One region of the Paenibacillus sp. FSL R5-0519 genome, then DNA from elsewhere that is predicted to be linked to it. Evidence: riboswitches for the same ligand, from Rfam matches in the RefSeq annotation. Region 1 holds a riboswitch; each other region holds the start of a gene.
What was found. A riboswitch is a leader RNA that binds a small molecule or an ion and turns the genes downstream of it on or off. The one in region 1 is predicted to bind cyclic di-AMP.
Positions count from the first base shown of each region.

Region 2: another riboswitch for cyclic di-AMP. It lies ahead of MKY73_RS12625 (3D domain-containing protein); the one in region 1 lies ahead of MKY73_RS19430 (C40 family peptidase).
Region 3: another riboswitch for cyclic di-AMP. It lies ahead of MKY73_RS29200 (C40 family peptidase); the one in region 1 lies ahead of MKY73_RS19430 (C40 family peptidase).
Region 4: another riboswitch for cyclic di-AMP. It lies ahead of MKY73_RS29620 (ubiquitin-like domain-containing protein); the one in region 1 lies ahead of MKY73_RS19430 (C40 family peptidase).

Region 1 covers NZ_CP150234.1:4,345,843-4,350,290, forward strand. Annotated here, with positions in the region: gene MKY73_RS19415 (carbohydrate-binding protein) at 1-508, shown strand, start outside; tRNA gene MKY73_RS19420 (tRNA-Leu) at 600-684, opposite strand; gene pelA (pectate lyase) at 848-1,810, opposite strand; cyclic di-AMP (ydaO/yuaA leader) riboswitch at 2,226-2,357, shown strand; gene MKY73_RS19430 (C40 family peptidase) at 2,363-2,827, shown strand; gene MKY73_RS19435 (carboxymuconolactone decarboxylase family protein) at 2,926-3,255, opposite strand; gene MKY73_RS19440 (hypothetical protein) at 3,397-3,615, opposite strand; gene MKY73_RS19445 (hypothetical protein) at 3,735-4,064, opposite strand; gene MKY73_RS19450 (xanthine phosphoribosyltransferase) at 4,162-4,448, opposite strand, start outside.
Region 2 covers NZ_CP150234.1:2,739,002-2,743,449, forward strand. Annotated here, with positions in the region: gene MKY73_RS12615 (ABC transporter substrate-binding protein/permease) at 1-497, shown strand, start outside; gene MKY73_RS12620 (amino acid ABC transporter ATP-binding protein) at 484-1,206, shown strand; cyclic di-AMP (ydaO/yuaA leader) riboswitch at 1,424-1,620, shown strand; gene MKY73_RS12625 (3D domain-containing protein) at 1,623-2,294, shown strand; gene MKY73_RS12630 (polysaccharide deacetylase family protein) at 2,402-3,193, opposite strand; gene MKY73_RS12635 (hypothetical protein) at 3,348-3,689, shown strand; gene MKY73_RS12640 (PspA/IM30 family protein) at 3,802-4,448, shown strand, end outside.
Region 3 covers NZ_CP150234.1:6,482,523-6,486,970, forward strand. Annotated here, with positions in the region: gene MKY73_RS29190 (M1 family metallopeptidase) at 1-1,544, shown strand, start outside; gene MKY73_RS29195 (hypothetical protein) at 1,555-2,406, shown strand; cyclic di-AMP (ydaO/yuaA leader) riboswitch at 2,652-2,789, shown strand; gene MKY73_RS29200 (C40 family peptidase) at 2,793-3,263, shown strand; gene MKY73_RS29205 (GNAT family protein) at 3,617-4,111, shown strand; gene MKY73_RS29210 (cytochrome c) at 4,262-4,448, shown strand, end outside.
Region 4 covers NZ_CP150234.1:6,568,565-6,573,012, forward strand. Annotated here, with positions in the region: gene rnmV (ribonuclease M5) at 1-522, opposite strand, end outside; gene MKY73_RS29620 (ubiquitin-like domain-containing protein) at 678-1,862, opposite strand; cyclic di-AMP (ydaO/yuaA leader) riboswitch at 2,133-2,386, opposite strand; gene MKY73_RS29625 (TatD family hydrolase) at 2,628-3,398, opposite strand; gene MKY73_RS29630 (HD domain-containing protein) at 3,733-4,448, opposite strand, start outside.

The DNA of each region.
Region 1 (4,448 bases):
AAGTCTTGCACCTATTAATGTTTCCAATGGCGCATTCACAGCCCAGCTTCCTGCACAGAGTGTAACTACATTTGTTGCTGATCTCACTGGTGGCAATGGAGGCGGTAATGTAGGCACTGGCACCACATATGAAGCTGAGACGGGAACAACGTTGACTGATGCAGTGATCGAAACACTTTACCCGGGATATACAGGATCAGGATATGTGAACTTTAACGCGTATACAGGCTCAGCCATTCAATGGAATAACATCAACAATACGATTACAGGTACCAAAAACGTAAAGTTCCGTTACGCCCAGGAGAGTGGTACTCGCAATCTGGACATCTACGTGAATGGCACCAAAGTACTCAGCAATGAACCCTTCACTGCAACAGGAAGCTGGTCCACCTGGGGTGAGAAAACCATTCAAGTTCCTATGAATTCAGGTGTAAATACCCTTCGAATCGTTACAACGGGAACGGAAGGACCGAATATTGACAGCATTAATGTTACCGCAGCACAATAAAACATTCCGTATGGTTGATGTTAGGCTAATATCAAAAAATGCAAACAAAAAAGACTCCTCATGCGTTAGCTTGAGGAGTCTTTTAATTCGATGCGGTCGAGAGGACTCGAACCTCCACGGGGGGTTAGCCCACACGGACCTGAACCGTGCGCGTCTGCCAATTCCGCCACGACCGCATATTGTATCTCCGTGATTAATCTCGGCGACAAGAAATAATATATCATGCCGAATCTATCATGTCAATACTGAAAATAATAACATGAAAGCCCGAACCAGACATGCTTGTCCATTCGGGCTTTACCTTCAACTAATCATTTGGTTTATCAAAAAGGAGTCATACTACAGCTTGGAAGGCCAATTGCCATACCATGCATAACCGCCTCTTCTTTCTTTATCAATGTCACTTAATTTGTATTTAACTACCCCGTCTCGTCCAATGAAAATGGGTCTATCCGTTCCTATTTCATAGAAGCGTGCCCAGATCGGTGCTGCTTTGGAATCAGCGATAATCTTGCTATCACCATTTGCCCTTTCATATCTGTAACCCGTAATTTTCACCTTGTTAAACCAGTCCTCTGCTCCTTTAATGGATGCGGTAATTTTAGCGGTAGCAGGCCTCGTTTTCAGAAATTTAACAATCGTTACACTCTCTCCAGCTGTCAGCGATGGTACTTCGTAGATTCTTGCGCTCGCTGGTTTAAGGGAACTGGAATCATGTTGTTGTCCCCATGCTGTAAGCTTCCCCCCTGAGACGACTTGTGTATTCAGAATCGCCTCCACACCTTTGGCAACTGAATTTTTACTCCGATTAGCAAGTGTACTGTCGATAAATGAAAAATCACCTTTGCGTGTTGCTACTTCATCGAGCATGATCATTACATTAATCATTGCATCGTCATTGTAGGTAATATGCTTGTGATATCCAGAGCTTTGGTAGACTTGTGGCCATCCGCCGTTTGAATACTGCATACTGATTAAAAAGTTGATTCCTTTGATTGCAGCTGTGGAGTAGCGTGGATCATTTGTCTTTTTAAATTCCTTCGCCAATCTTCTAATTTCTGAATATGTAGCCTTGTTGTCAATCGTGGACTTCGCCCACTCTCCACTTGTTTGTTTATAATCTTTTCTCCAACCTCCATCCGGCAGTTGGTTCTTCAAAATATCTGAAATACTCGCTGTTGTACCGGATGCATCAGCAGCAGATACCGTCCCTACAGGAAGAACTGCCATTCCAACTGTTGAGAACACCATGGTGCATGCCAGGACAAAAGTAACAATTTTCTTCGCTTTCAAATGTAACACTCTCCCATGTCATTTAATAAAATTCACAATTCTACCTTACCTATAATGCCAGTCTTAAACCTCCTTAATTTGAATGTATACCACAATAAAATCTATTTTCATCCAATATGTGGATTGGATAATCAGATAATATGCAATAAATCGATTTTTGTCAATATATGCAACTTAATGAATATAATCTCTCAAATTCAACATAACGGATAGTTCTTTTAACTCATGACAAACTTAATTATTTATCCAATTTCGTCTCAAACGAATCAATAATGACGTTTTTGTCATCAATGATACCCAAACTTGACGCCTTCTTTCATATAAAATCGTTAATTCCGCTAACATTGAGGTATTACGAAGGGGTTTAAAAGGGTTTGACAATTACGCATTTATGCAATATAGTTTCAAATAGTTACAAAAACTTAATTATTCATTGCCGAGTTTCAGGTTTGAAAACGGGGGAACCATTTTGGGTGAATTATTCTTATACATAGGAAATATAGGGAACCTTCTACCGAACCCTTAGCTAACTCCGTAGGCATCGAAGGGAGAACATTGATTTTGAAAAAACTGATTATCTCCATTTTTGGAGCGGCTGTACTATTTACATCCGGGGCAACAAGCACAGAGGCAAGCAGTATTAACTCCGTAGTGAACAACATGACAGGTATTCCTTACAAGTGGGGTGGCACGACTCTGGCAGGGTTCGACTGTTCCGGGTTTATGAGATATATTTTCAATAAATACAGCATTGAATTGCCACGTACTTCGCAACAGCAAGCCAAAGCAGGTACTCCAGTAGCCAAGAGCAATGTTCGGACAGGTGATCTGGTGTTCTTTAACACAACAGGCAAAGGCATTTCACATACAGGTGTTTATATCGGCGGCGGACAATTTGCACATGCATCCAGCAGCAAAGGGGTAAGCATCACCAAAATGAGCAATCCTTATTTCAATGATCGTTACGTAACAGCACGTCGGGTAACTGGACAGTTTATGTACGATAAAATGTTAGGGAAAATGTAGGTATAATATCAAAGAGGAGGCTCCGGATCAACCGGAACCTCCTCTTTTGTTTGATTTCCTCTTTAGGAGGACAGTCCTTGGACTACCTCCATCTGCACTTAATGCAGCGCCTTCTGCACTCGCATCGCGCCCTGAGACAGGGCATGTCCGCCTCCTACAGCTCCGGCAACAGCAACGGTCTCCATAATCTCCTGATCTGTAGCGCCCTTGGCACGTGCTTCTTCTACATGATAGAAGGTACATACCTCATTGTTGGCGAACAAGCCAATACCAAGCGCGATGAGCTGTTTGGTCTTCGCATCAATCACCCCAGGTTGGAAGCATTCTCCGGTAAACTCATGATACGACTTCACCACACCTGGCAGCACATCACTTAATGCTCCAATCTGATCCTTGTAGGCATGAACTTTATCATTCATCAATGTCATGTCTTGCAGCACACCCTCTCGGCTATAGTTACAGAATTTCTTCACTGTACCTATCTTCTCTCCCGAGTGAGTCAATTATGCCAAGAAATCATGGTAAATCCAAACATTTGTACGCTCATACTTCTGACATAATGATCGTTGTTACTCACCAAGTGGACTTTGCCGGGGTTCGCTGAATAACTGATAGCGGTAACCACGATCCAACTTGACGACACGTCGATTCTGACGACGGATAAGTACCTGCTCGCCATCCCAGGCAACGACAATCCCGGTTACATCGTTCGATTCCAGCTCGTCCCGTACTACTCTGACTTTCTCACCTGACAGACGCAGGGCGTCCAATTCTGTATCACTAATCATGTTCATGGCTCCTATATTCCAAATTTATTTACAAAAAGAGACCTAAATGAAAAGTCATTTAGGTCTCACGTGACTGTATTGGACTGTCATGTCATTCGAAATGTTGTCCCGACTGAAAGTTACCGCTGCGCGTGCTCTTTGCTGTCGTTCTTCTCGAACCAAAAATCAAGCACTTTGGCGGACATCACACGTTCTTCAAGGTACTCCACTTGATGCGGTGTAAATTGTTCTTTCCAAGAGAAGGACAACTCTTCGCATAAGCCTACAATCGTCAGTAATTCTGACCAGGCAACATAGCGTTTGTACCAGAAAAATTGAGGATGTTCAATCATATAGGGATAAAGGTCATCGAATTCCGTATGTTTACAATCCAGGGCACGTTCAAAATGAACTTTCGATTCCGCCAGCTTATCATTAAAGAATTGTTCTGTTGCCGGTTGGTTCCCCATGGTGTTGCCTCCTCTCCCTAACATAACCCCATTATAAATGAAATTAGCGGCCATGCAAAGGCATAGTTCAAAAAATAGGCCCTATTCCTTTAAAATGTCACATTTCGTTATCGTCAAATTGTACCGTCCCATCGTTCAGGGAACGAATGCGTACCAAGGCTTCCACCGGAATCCCCTGTTCACGAATCGTTCGTGCCCCTGCCTGGAAACATTTCTCTACCACAACGCCGAATCCGACGAGTTCCGCACCGGAACGCTCAATGATTTTGATGACGCCACGAGCGGCATCTCCATTGGCAATAATATCATCAATGAACAAAATACGGTCATTCTCATGAATGAACTCGCGAGATACCATAATGTCAGTTACAATTCCTTTGGTAA
Region 2 (4,448 bases), 1.6 Mb from region 1:
CTTACGTTGAAGTGATCCGTGGTACACCAATGCTGGTACAGCTGATGATTATCTATTATGGTATTTCCTTGACGTTTGGAATTAATTTCTCTGCTCTTCAAGCGGGTATTCTCACACTTTCCATTAATAGTGGTGCCTATCTGGCGGAGATTTTCCGTGCAGGTATCCAAGGTGTGGATCGTGGTCAGTTGGAGGCAGCGCGTTCCCTCGGAATGGGCAGAGGGGCAGCAATGCGTTACATTATATTGCCACAAGCCTTCAAAGCTGTATTACCAGCGATCGGTAATGAATTCGTGACTATTATCAAAGAATCCTCCATTATCTCTGTTATCGGTATGGTGGACATTATGTATCAGGCTAGCGTGGTCAAGAACATTACGTTCCAAGGGTTGAGTCCGTTTTTGATTGCAGCAGCCATCTACTTTGTAATGACGTTCATTTTGTCCAAGTTGCTTGGACGACTGGAAAGGAAGTTGAGTGCAAGTGATAGACGTTAGACAATTACACAAATCTTATGGAAATAACGATGTGCTTAAGGGCATTAACGTGACGATTGGCAAAGGTGAGGTTGTCGTGGTCATCGGTCCTTCCGGTTCAGGTAAAAGTACATTCTTACGTTGTTTGAACCTGCTGGAGAAGCCCACCTCAGGAGAGATTGATTTTGAAGGCGTGTCAATCACGGACCCCAAGCACAACATTAACGCAACTCGTGAGAAAATGGGCATGGTGTTTCAGCACTTCAACCTGTTCCCGCACAAAACGGTAGAGCAAAACATCACAATCGCTCCGATTAAAGTGAAGAAACAATCCACTCAGGAAGCGGAGAAAATTGCTGCTGATCTGCTTAACACCGTGGGCTTGTACGATAAAAAAGATACATTCCCGAATCAGCTGTCTGGTGGACAGAAGCAGCGGATCGCTATCGCTAGAGCATTGGCCATGCAACCGCATGTGATGCTGTTTGACGAGCCCACGTCGGCATTGGACCCCGAGATGGTCGGCGAAGTGCTGGATGTCATGAAACGTCTTGCAGAAGGCGGGATGACCATGGTCATCGTAACACATGAGATGGGTTTTGCACGTGAAGTGGGAGACCGAATCCTGTTCATGGATGGCGGGGTTATTGTGGAAGAAGGAACACCTGATGAGGTATTTGGAGCACCGAAAAATTCACGTACACGTGATTTTCTTGCAAAAGTACTCTAAATGAAGTGATCAAATAGCGTTACTGACTTCGAGTCGGTGACGCTATTTTTTATGGGAAATAACCACGTATGGATTCGGAAAAGTAACTATTCTGTTACCAATTATTAAGGAATTATGACGCCCAACATTTCTAAAGTATCCTGTATTCTTACATATGCTTACATGTTAAAACCATTTGGTAAGAATTACTACAAGTTCAGGTTACAAAATTGTGATATATTGAACTCTGCCGAAACTTCCGGACAGGGAGTGCGGGGGATGTAACGATGCAGACTGTGCAGGGGGAAGATCTACAGCACACTGCTTGGGGTGAATTAGGGGTACATATCGTTTCAAATGTAATGATGAACCTATAGGGTGGGCTCCTCATCCGAATCCGACAACTAACTTCGCAGGCATAATGAGGGAGGAAGACCATGATTAACAAGAAACGTATAGCCAAAACAGCAGTGGCATTAATGACAACAGCGATGCTTATTCAAGCCGTTCCGGCTCACGCCGATTCAGTTCATGTGGCCAAAGAGGGGGATACCTTCTACACCTTATCGAAACAATACGGAGTAGCAATCAACACATTAGTTAAAGCAAACAACGACATCTCGCCTTACAACATTTATGGTGGTTTGAAAATTACGATTCCTGGTAAGGCAAACACTGTAGCTGCCGCAGCGGCGGAGAGCAAGACCCAAGCCAAAACGGTTACCACAGCAAGTTTGGACGTTAATACAGATAACAAAGTGGTTCAAGCCTGGGGTAAAACATTCGATTACAGCAAAGCTGTGAACGTGAAAGCAACGGCATACTCTGCTGATCCGTCTGAAAATGGAGGATGGGGTGCAGTCGATTATTTCGGGAATGACCTTGAACTGGGTACGATTGCAGTTGACCCAAGTGTGATTCCACTTGGAACCAAAGTGCTGGTAACGGGTCACAGCCATCCAGGATTGCCAAAACAGGCTTTTGTAGCCACAGCACGTGATGTGGGCAGTGCAATCAAGGGTCACCGGATTGATATCTTCATCCCTGGTAGCAAGCAGTCTGTGAGCACATTTGGTTTTCAGGATATTGAGCTGTACATTCTGAAGTAGAGAGTAAATTACATCTAAAATAATTCAAACAGGGTGTCTGCCAGTCGCTAACTTGCGATTGAACAGCACCCTTTTAATATACTCACTTATTTTCTGTCTCGGGCATCCTAATCTTTGGCCTTTGGCAACCCCAGCATTTCGTCCAAGGTGACCAGTTCATACCCCCGGGTACGCAGTTCCTCAATAATTTCTGGCAAAGCCTCAATCGTGCCATTCAGGTTTGATCCTACACCGCCTCCTGCATGTTGCAGAACGATGGAGCCAGGTTTTACAGCAGACAGGATGTTATCTTTCACCTGTTCCTTAGAAAGGCCTTTCCAATCGAGTGAGTCGACGTTCCAGTTCACAATGCTATAGTGTTGTCTTGCAGCCCAACGCAGCTGTTCCTCATTAATGTCTCCATAAGGCGGCCGAATCATCTTCGGCGTATATCCCGCCAGGCGTCGAATAATATCCCCGGTATGTAAGATCTGTTTGCGAAAGGCATTCATCGACAGTTTACTGAATTCCGGATGATTGTAACTGTGATTACCAACCATATGCCCTTCCTTAACTATGCGTTTCACCAGATCGGGATGTTTCTCAGCACGACTACCCACGATGAAGAATGTAGCTCTGACGTTGTATTTCTTCAATACATCGAGTACCTGTGGAGTAAAGCGTGGATCAGGTACATCATCAAAAGTCAGTGCAACCTTCTTTGTTGAAGGGCCATTGGTTTTGAACGTATCGGCATATTTCTGACGTAACTGTCCTAATGTCAGTTGTTCTTCTTCCCCGGCATCCGAACCTGATACCGATTCACTTGACGGGCTTGAAGAATCCCGCGATGAAACCGGAGCATGATATCCTCCAAGAAAAATAACGATAACCATCAGCATAATGAGGCGTACGCGCATAATAACAGCCTCCTTTTCCAAAATGACGTTCTTCTTGGTATGCCCGGGGTCTCCATAAAATATGCGTAGTGTTAGAAGTTTCATTGTCGATTTATCCCATCACGGCCATAATTCCTCCATATATAACATATAGAAAAGGATAGGTGGATAGGATATGAGTACATATGATTTGAAATCCATACGTTTACAGGTCATTGAAGCAGGCGAGGATAAGGTTTTTCTCGTTACCGGAGGAAAGGCGCATATTGGCGCGGTAGCCACGTTTTATGTAGATCATGAACGCGTTAGCGGAACGACGGTACATATTCCCGGTCATAAGGAACAAGAGCTGTGTGAGCGCCTAGCCCGAAAGGCGGCCCTACAGTTGAAAGTAACTGTTACGGTAATCATGGGTATCCATTTTGATTCCATTACACGGATGCAGATCGACGAAATCGTGCAGACTGCAGAGAGGCTGATGGAGGATCATCTGAGCAAGGATAAACGATCTTGCTAATATAAAGAGCAATCGCATGTTTTAATTTTATTTGCTAAAATTGAAACGAGTTGTAGATTGTTACGTATGTATGTTTATATACGATGTAATATCGACTAGGAGGAATAACATAATGTCCATTTTCAAACGTTTACGTGATCTAACCATGTCTAACATCAACGCGATTATTGACAAGGCAGAAGACCCAATCAAGATGACGGACCAATATATCCGTGACATGCAAGAGGATCTGGAAGATGCGGAGAAAGCAGTAGCGCAACAGATCGCCATTGAGAAGAAATTCAAGCAGCTATTCGAAGAGCAGGAAGCTCTAGTGAAAAAACGTGAAGAGCAGGCGCATACGGCAGCACGTGCTCAAAACTTGGATCTGGCCCGCAGGGCTTTGGAAGAGAAAAAAGCAGCCGAAGAGAAGATGACTGAGTACAAAACCAGCTATGATCAAAACAAGGCTTCAGCAGATAACCTGCGTGGCAAGCTGGACGAGATGCGTAAGCAACTGACTCAAATGAAGAACAAACGGGAAACACTGGTAGCCCGCTACAATGCAGCAAAAGCACAAACGGAAATCAACAAAGCGTTGAATGGATTTGGCTCCGATACTGCAAGTGCCGGTATGAAGCGCATGGAAGAGAAAATGATGCAGATGGAAGCACAGGCAGAAGCAAGCAACGAGATGTCTTCCAAAGGCAAATCGCTTGATGAAGAGTTCGAGAAGTTGGGTAAAGATCAGGCTGTTGAAGATGAACTCGCAGCATTGAT
Region 3 (4,448 bases), 2.1 Mb from region 1:
CGGAGGACGGGCTCTCTCTGCTGCACCGGATGCAGTATGTGCAACCAGATGACGGAAATATCAAGGACACCACCCTCATTAAAGTACGCTTACCCAAACCCGTCAAAGGCGGAGAAAGCATTACACTCCACACCCGATTCCAAGTGAATCTGCCAAAGATTTTTGCCCGGATGGGAACTGCTGATGATTTTGTCATGGCAGGTCAATGGTTTCCCAAATTAAGTGCCTATGAACCTGTGGGCAGGCGCGGACGGACAACGGAAGGCTGGAATCTGCACCAATACCATGGCAATTCAGAGTTTTACGCCGACTTCGGTATATATAGTGTGCGTATTCGGGTGCCTGAAACATACAAAGTTGCTGCTACCGGATTTCCAACGCAACAAGCCGTGGTGAAGAACGGAGAAAAAGTCTATCAATTCTATGCCGATGATGTGCATGATTTCGCCTGGGCAGCTTCACCCGATTTTGTGTACGCAGAGGAGCCCTTCTCTGCACCCAATGTGCCTGGTGTACGAATCAAGTTATATTTGGATCCTGCTCATCAGGATCTGAAGGAACGTTATTTCTACGCCGCGAAGGCCGCACTAGCCAATTATAGCAAATGGTTTGGCCCGTATCCTTATGCTACCTTATCCATCGTTGTTCCACCCAAAGCGGGGAACGGTGCTGGAGGTATGGAATACCCTACGCTGGTAACGGCCTTTGGAGCCGATGACACTACTCCAGGTTATGACCTGGAACGTACCGTAGTCCACGAGATCGGACACCAGTACTTCTACGGCATGGTTGCCAGCAACGAATTCGAGGAAGCCTGGCTGGATGAGGGATTCACCTCTTATGCAGAAGACAAATTGATGGAGCAGGAATACGGATTGATTCCGAATCTGCCGGTACAATCGGGCCTGATTACGTCTCCTTCATCCTTAACACAAGAATCCTGGAAGTTCGATTCACAGAATGAGTATGCAGCCAATGTCTACACACGTGGCAAGCTTGTATTGCTTGGTATTGAACATCAAGTCGGCACAAAAAAGATGGAACGCATTCTCTCTACCTATGTGAAGAAGTACCGCTTCAAACATCCCACTACGGCAGATTTTCAGAACGTTGTGGAACAAGTGACCCGCACGTCCTGGTCTGATTATTTTGACCAATACGTCTACGGTAATGGAATGGCTGACTTTGCTGTGGAGAAGATTCGTGTTACGCCTGTACAGAAAGACGGTCAAACATGGTACGAGTCATCCGTGACGATCGTCAAAAAAGGCAGTGATTACAACGCCGTTCCTGTTCGCATTGCTTTTGAAGACGGACATACCCTCACCAAGCAATGGGATGGCATAGAAGATCGCATTACCTATAAATTAACGCACACATCCCCCGTAGCCTGGGCCATGACCGATCCCCTGTACACGATCGTGCTGGAGAACCGCCATATGAACAATTTCCTAAAATCCGGACTGGATGAGCAGACGAAGTCCCGCTGGAGCATGAGTGTAACCAAACTAATAGAAGCCATATTCGGAGGTCTGTCATGGTGAGGTGGAAACGGTGAAAGCGAAAATACGTGAAGGCTGGTTTCTCGTCCGTCAGCATATGTTCATTGCGGCACTCTTATTTCTTTATCAACTCATTTGGGGATATTTCTTCTATCGAATGGTACAATCGGCAGTCATCCCACTCCTCCTGCGCTATCCAGATTCTGATGCCGGGGAACTGAGTACACTTTTGTTCAAAATGGAAAGCCAACTTAACCTGTCTACCCATCCGGAGGTTCATCGTTATCTATGGATTCTGGGGGGCATGCTGCTGGTTCGCATGTTGATCAGCCCACTCATTCAGGCAGGACTGATCTACTCACTTCAGCACTTTAATTCTACAGAAGAGCGCATCCCATTCGTCCGTGGAATCAAAAAACTGTGGAAACCGATGCTGCTGCTGCACACCATACGTACATTATTGATACTTCTGCCCGCCTACTGGCTCATACCGAAGCTCTACTCGATCCTCATGGACGGATTTCATTCCCTTCAATTACTTTTGCCCGGCATACCTTATGTTGCTGCCTGGATTGTATATGGATGGGTCATCCACCATGTCATGCTCTACATGCAGTTCGGTGTGTCGGCACCAGAAGGCGAAGGCGGGGCTCACGGCACCCTCAAAGCACTCTGGATTGCAATGCGTCATCTCATCGCCGTTATCGGCATTGCTCTCCTGCTGGGCGGAGTCCACTTACTCGTCTTTGGGGCATTCACTTCAGCCTCATGGTTATTAACGGGACTTACCGGACTTATACTACAACAGACGTATCCACTTGCCAGATGTCTATTGAGTCTGTGGAAAATATGCAGCCATTTCCGATTGTGGCAGTCCAAAGTATCCAAAGGTGAGAGCATTTAGTTTAAAAATTGTTACCATCACATGTTAAACTCATGGCCTGCTATGTACTTATAAATAGGCAAACCTCAACCTTTCCCCGTCAAAGGTCGAGGTTTTTTTTGCTAATTTTGTTGCTAAACATTGCCAAAGCCGTACTCCTCTGTTACAATAATCGCAGTGAGTTTTTAGTAACAACTTTGTAATCTTTACATTCATATTTGTAACTACTTAAAATTAAATCGTCATTTCTTGATTTCGCAGGTGCATAACTAGCATAGCCAAATTCCTGGCACCTGGGAAGCGGGGGAACCAGTTATGGGTGAATTGATCTTGCTACAGAGGGATCATAGGGGACCTTCAACCGAATCCTTAAGCTAACCTCGCAGGCGTTGGAAGGGGAATATCTCTTGTTCAAGAAGAAATTAACCGCAGCTGTACTTAGCCTCACATTCGCATTATCGCTTGGTGCAGGTAGCGCATTCGCAGATTCAAAAATGGATAAAGTAATTGATTCAGCAATGGGAACTACATACAAAAGTGGGGGAACAACGCTTAACGGCTTTGACTGCTCCGGATTTACACGGTATGTATTCGACAAATTGGGTATTGATTTGGCACGCCAATCCAGTTCCCAATTCGACATGGGCGATTCCGTATCCCGCATGGAAATGAGAGCTGGCGATCTGGTATTCTTTAATACTACAGGTAAAGGCGTATCCCATGTAGGAATCTTTGTAGGGGATGGAAAGTTCGCACACTCTTCTTCTTCCAAAGGCGTTACAATCAGTGCATTGAGTGAAAGCTATTGGGCCAATCGTTATGTTGGCGCTAAACGGATTATGAGCACGGACGCGTATGAATCACTGGCCCTTGACTAGGGACAAGCTGAGCAACATGATACTGTAACCATGAACCATACTGTAACGAAGCAAGAAGCATAACAGAACCGCCCGGTACATTCTCCGCAGGAATGTATCCGGCGGTTTTTTTGTGCTTCCATCCTGATTCATATTGCAAGTTACGCTCGGGGCTATCCTGCAACATCAACAGGCTCATTTTGTCCTCGTTCGTCCGTGCCCTTATGATGTTTTTACCCATCCTGTTATAATATAAACGGAATTACCGGAACTTTTGTTTCATATTTTTTCTGGTAAGAGAGACTTGCTAAATGAATATCTCTTTTGTAGAGTGGACAGAGAGTTCTGTTTCAAGGAAAGGAGCATGCAGGTGTATGAAGGAAGCCCCCGTAACGTTTCACGTTGTACCCATGCGAGAAGAACATGCGGAGCTCATCTGCAGTTGGCAGTATGATCCGCCTTACAATATCTACAGCTGGCTCCCCTGGGAGCAGATGAAAGCGCTGGAAGTGGAATTCGGAGATGCACAGCTGCGGCAGGAGCAATATGCGATTGTCCTGGATCAGAACGATCGTATATGTGGATTTGCTCAATACTTCCCACTTCAAGGGGTAACCCGGATTGGCCTCGGCATGCATCCAGAGCTGTGTGGTCAGGGGCAAGGGACAGCTTTTGTCACAGCCATTGTACAGGAAGCCATTCGCCGAAATCCGATGAATGAGATCGATCTGGAAGTGCTCACTTGGAATGCTCGTGCCATTCAAGTATATCTAAAGAGTGGATTTGTCACCCAGGATACATACGAACGACAGACCCCAAGCGGCTTGAAGCCCTTTCACTGTATGGTTTATGAAGGGCCTCGTGATTAAAATCCATTGCAAAACAACCAAATTTGCGCCTTGTTATGTGATTAGTTCAAAAATTTCCCACAAAATGCTATGATGTCAGTACAGGTTCCGGTATAATGATATGGATAGTTTCAGGTTAGATGATCTTTCATTCTGGAGGGGACATAAGGGATGCACAAATGGATCATGAGCGGAGTATTTTTTGCAGCATGCGCTTTAGCTATTGTTTTAATGTTTACGCTTCCAGGGAAAGAAGAAGTGGCTGAAGAAGCCAAGCCAACCATGCCGGAAGTCACATTGGATGCCGGACAGGCTGAAGCACTGGTCAAAGCCAATTGTATCTCCTGTCACGGGGATC
Region 4 (4,448 bases), 2.2 Mb from region 1:
CGCTAATGCTGTAGAGAACTCTTCCCGTGTAATCTGAAATACACCGAGACGTTTGTGGAACTGCTTACCGTTACAATATCCGATTCCCAGCAGATTGCCCATCTCCATGCGACGTGCAGCAGCCTGCGGATGCACAATAAGTCCTGCCGCGATCAGGTCCTCCCAATCGATCAGGCTAGGAGCGCCTTCGTATGAAGTATGTACGCGTGCCAGAGCATGACGGATCGCCTCCGGTGAGGCATTCTCCACCCCAATATCCCCTTTGCGTGTGGCATCGGCTTCCGGAATGAAAGCATGTTTGCAGCCAGGCACCTTATTCGCAATGATTTTACGAATGCGTTCGCCGGCATGATCCGGATCTGTCAGTACAATGACTCCCCGTCTCTCCTGAGCAAGCGCAATCCGCTTCAGAATGCGTTGGTTGATGGCTGATCCACCTGTTTCTATGGTATCGGCTTCCACGGCCCGACGGATGGCTACCGTATCATCACGGCCTTCTACCACAATGACTTCTTTTATCATGTTCCATTTCTTCCTTTCTAACGCAAAAAGAAGAGGAATATCCTCTTCTCTGCCAAACGGCGGGGGAGACTGAATTCAGACCCCTCCGCCGCATATTCCGCATGAATCATTCATGCAACTATTTTATAGCATTCCCATTTCAAAGTAAAACGATTTTAGTTCGCTTCCGGCTTCACCGGACCGATCACGTAGACCGTCTTGCCTTTCTTGCGTCCAAAATTCAGGGCATGCTTCACACTGTCATAATATACGTCAATTTTGTTGCCTTTAATGGCGCCGCCTGTATCTTCCGCACGACGGAATCCCAGACCTTCGATATATACCCACCAGCCAATTGGAATGACTTTGGGATCAACCGCGATGGTGCGCCCTTCCGTTACACGAGTACCGGAAGCTGTTTTAGTTCCAATGCCAGGCTCTTCGGAAGAGTAGGCAGTCATGGATACATTCTTAAGTACTTTGGAGTATTTAAAAGAAGTCCCGGATACGGTAATCACTTTGCTGCCCGAGGCAGATGTTTTCTTCGAGTTCGTTGTTGTAGCCTTCTTCGTCGTTGAAGTTTGAGCTGATACGGTCTGAATCTCTGGTTTTTTCACAACAGGTTTTGCTTTGGTGCCGACAGCAATCACTTTATCTACACGATTATTCGCGACAGATTTGCCGACCATTTTTTTGGAGACCAATTCTCCATCCTGAAATACCTTTTCGATGTGCTGTACAAGTGTGCCTTCTTTGCCGTTCACAACGACACGGTTATCCCCTTTGTACAAGCTAGGGTCAGCCGTTTTAATGACTTTGTAAGCGATTGGCTGCTCTACATCCACTGTACGCTTTGTTACGCGCACTACACGGATCTTCATATCTGCTTTGATCGCAGTTCCAAGCGCCGGATACACCTTATCATTACTTTCAACTTGAATACCTGATTTTTGAATTGCATCTTCTACGGATGAATCCGTTGTATACAGAGTCTTGGTGTCTCCGTCTGCCGTAATGTTAACTGGAACGGCCCGCTCAATAACGATTCGGTCTCCATCAGTAATCGCCCCGTTCATGGACATGGATACCTTGTCGTGAGGGCTGACTGTGATCGACTGCTCCTCCAGCATTTCCTGAAGCATTCCTGTACGAGTCTCTACCACCTGAGCTTTGCCATCAATAACCAGTGAAATTTGTTTCCCGGCCTGACCGTAAACGACTAACAAGATCATGATTGTAAGCGCAATTGAGAAAATCGCGATCAATGCCATTTGACGCATGTTCTCATGCTTCCACCGCAACGCGAAAGACTTACTGGATGATCGTGACTCATGGGTCTCTTCTGGTTGGAATGTGCCCACTTCTCCGTCCTCCTTCATAGCCTCGCCGTCTAAAGTAACGCATGATGTCTTTGACGTGACTATACCAAATTTTCTACAGAACACAGATCGGACCAACTGATCGGTTCTGCACCATGAATCAATCTTCGCAACATGATGTCATCCTCCTGAATACCTACCGTATGATGACAACATTTCTTTTATTCAAAACAAAAAAGCCAAAGAAAGAGTGTAAGAGGAACTCTTTCGTGGCTTCCGAATGATTTTGAATATCGGAAATTCATGCACGAGGTTGCCTCTCTTTTTCCGCTTGCGAGGTTAGCTGTCGGGTTCGGGCGAAAGAGAGCCGCCCTATCTTAGGTCACCCGCTCATGGCGGACGCCCTTGAATTCACCCCGAGACCCAAAGAAGAAATCAAATACGGCTTCGCAGTTCTCTTCGCTGCTTTTGGGTCAGCGAACGTTGCGCATCGGCCAAATACACCGATGTTTAAGCCCTATTGGTTCCCCCGCTCTCCGTTAACGGAGACTCAGCGAGACTGATTCATGAAAGTAATGTTGTTTCATCGGAAAGTGTCCCTTTGTTCATCCCCCGAACATCTGTCCAATTTTCCGCACAACAATTCACTGAAAAGATGATATCCTGTTTTGATGCATGTTGTAAAGCGTTGATCAAGTACGTTTTTCTGAATATTTGGTTAAAATATTGTAATATTCTTGATTTATTTGGATCAAAGGGCAAATTAACTCCGCTTACCTGCCTTTTTCACCTCATTTGCTCGTTTTTTTAACGAATTCCAAATCGTTCCATGGCATTTTTGGTGGTTATTGCAGCAATTTCCTCCACCGAAATGCCTTTAATTTCCGCAGCTGCCTCTGCAACCAGACGTACATGCGCTGTCTCATTTCGTTTCCCACGATAAGGGTGAGGTGTCAAATACGGAGCATCGGTTTCAATGAAAAATCGGTCCATTGGAACCTTCGCCAGCACCTCTTTGGGTTGCTTTGCGTTTTTGAATGTAATCGGTCCTCCGAAGGAGAGATGGAAACCCATATCGAGACAACTTTTCGCTGTTTCCCAGCTGCCCGAGAACGAATGCATCACACCACCAACTTCACTCGCCTTCTCTTCACGCAAAATTCTTATGATATCCTCATGTGCATCCCGATTATGGATGACAATCGGCATGTTCACTTCACGCGCCAAGGCAATTTGTTGTCGTAATACGCGATGCTGTATTTCCTTCGGTGAAGTATCCCAGTGATAATCCAATCCAATCTCACCGATCGCCACCACTTTTTCATGCTTGCATAAAGATGCAATCCACTCCAAATCTCCCTCCTGCATTGTGATCGCATCTACGGGATGCCAACCTACAGCTGCATAGATAAAGTCATACGTTTCAGCGAGTTTCATTGTGGTTGGAATTGTCTCCCGGTTAAAGCCAATATTGATCATGCGACCAACTCCTGCATCCACAGCACGCTGAATCATGTCCTCGCGGTCCTCGTCGAATTGTGGTGCATCCAGATGTGTATGTGTGTCGAACAGCATCATGTCTGTATCTCCCTTCATGTCGAAATAACGACTATCTTCTTTTGAAAATTTAATTTGGTGAAATTCAAATTTTTCAATGACTCATACATAAAACATTTTGGGCAATCTGTATATTACATCATTACGTTTGTTTCTTCACAACTACAATATATAGAAGATATAAGGATATTCTGATCTACATATTGCTGATTGTGCTAACTTTGCCTGCTTTCATTTACAGAATTATGTCGATCTACATATACTCCCCATTAAAGCAGATTACTGTATCATGAAAAATAGCTCTTTTTGAAAGTCTTTTGATATCTAAATTCTTCATTGGATTATACCCACACGATTACAAGAAATAGGGGCGTATATGTGACGGTAATTCATGAATAATCGCATCCACCTTGTTTTGCGGGTAATACAAATGATGTTTCCCCCGGTGAAGCCCGCTGATGGAACGGACAATGTCAGATACTTCTGACAACTCACGTAAATTGTCCTGTCGATCCAGAAGAAGAATCTGCTTATCCGTGGATTCATCCGGACGAAACACATCATACGGATTATCGGAAGGAAAATCAATTTCAAGATCATATTCGGGATCAAGGCCTGCCTGTACAAAAGCTTCCCGAATCTCTTCTATTATTGTCAAGTCGACCTGTTCAAGCTCTACATACTTATATAACTTGCGATCCATAAAACGTTCGCATAACTCACTCAGAACAGTATCGTCCTCCTTTCGCCACTGTGTAAATGCCGTCTGAATTAATGCTTCATCCAACTGCAAATATTCATCTACGGATAATTCTCCTGCAAATAATTGAGGGAGTGGATCAATCATGAAGCGAAATTGAAAATCATGCTGTATGAGTGTTTTTGCTCGCTTGAATATTTGCCGCAATAGAATTTCAGAACTACGAGTTACCGGATGGAAATAAATCTGCCAATACATCTGATACCTAGACATGAGGTAATCCTCCACAGCATGCATGCCTGACTCCTTGACTACAATTCGTCCATGATAGGGACGCAGCATCCGAAGGATGCGATCAAGGTCAATCGTGC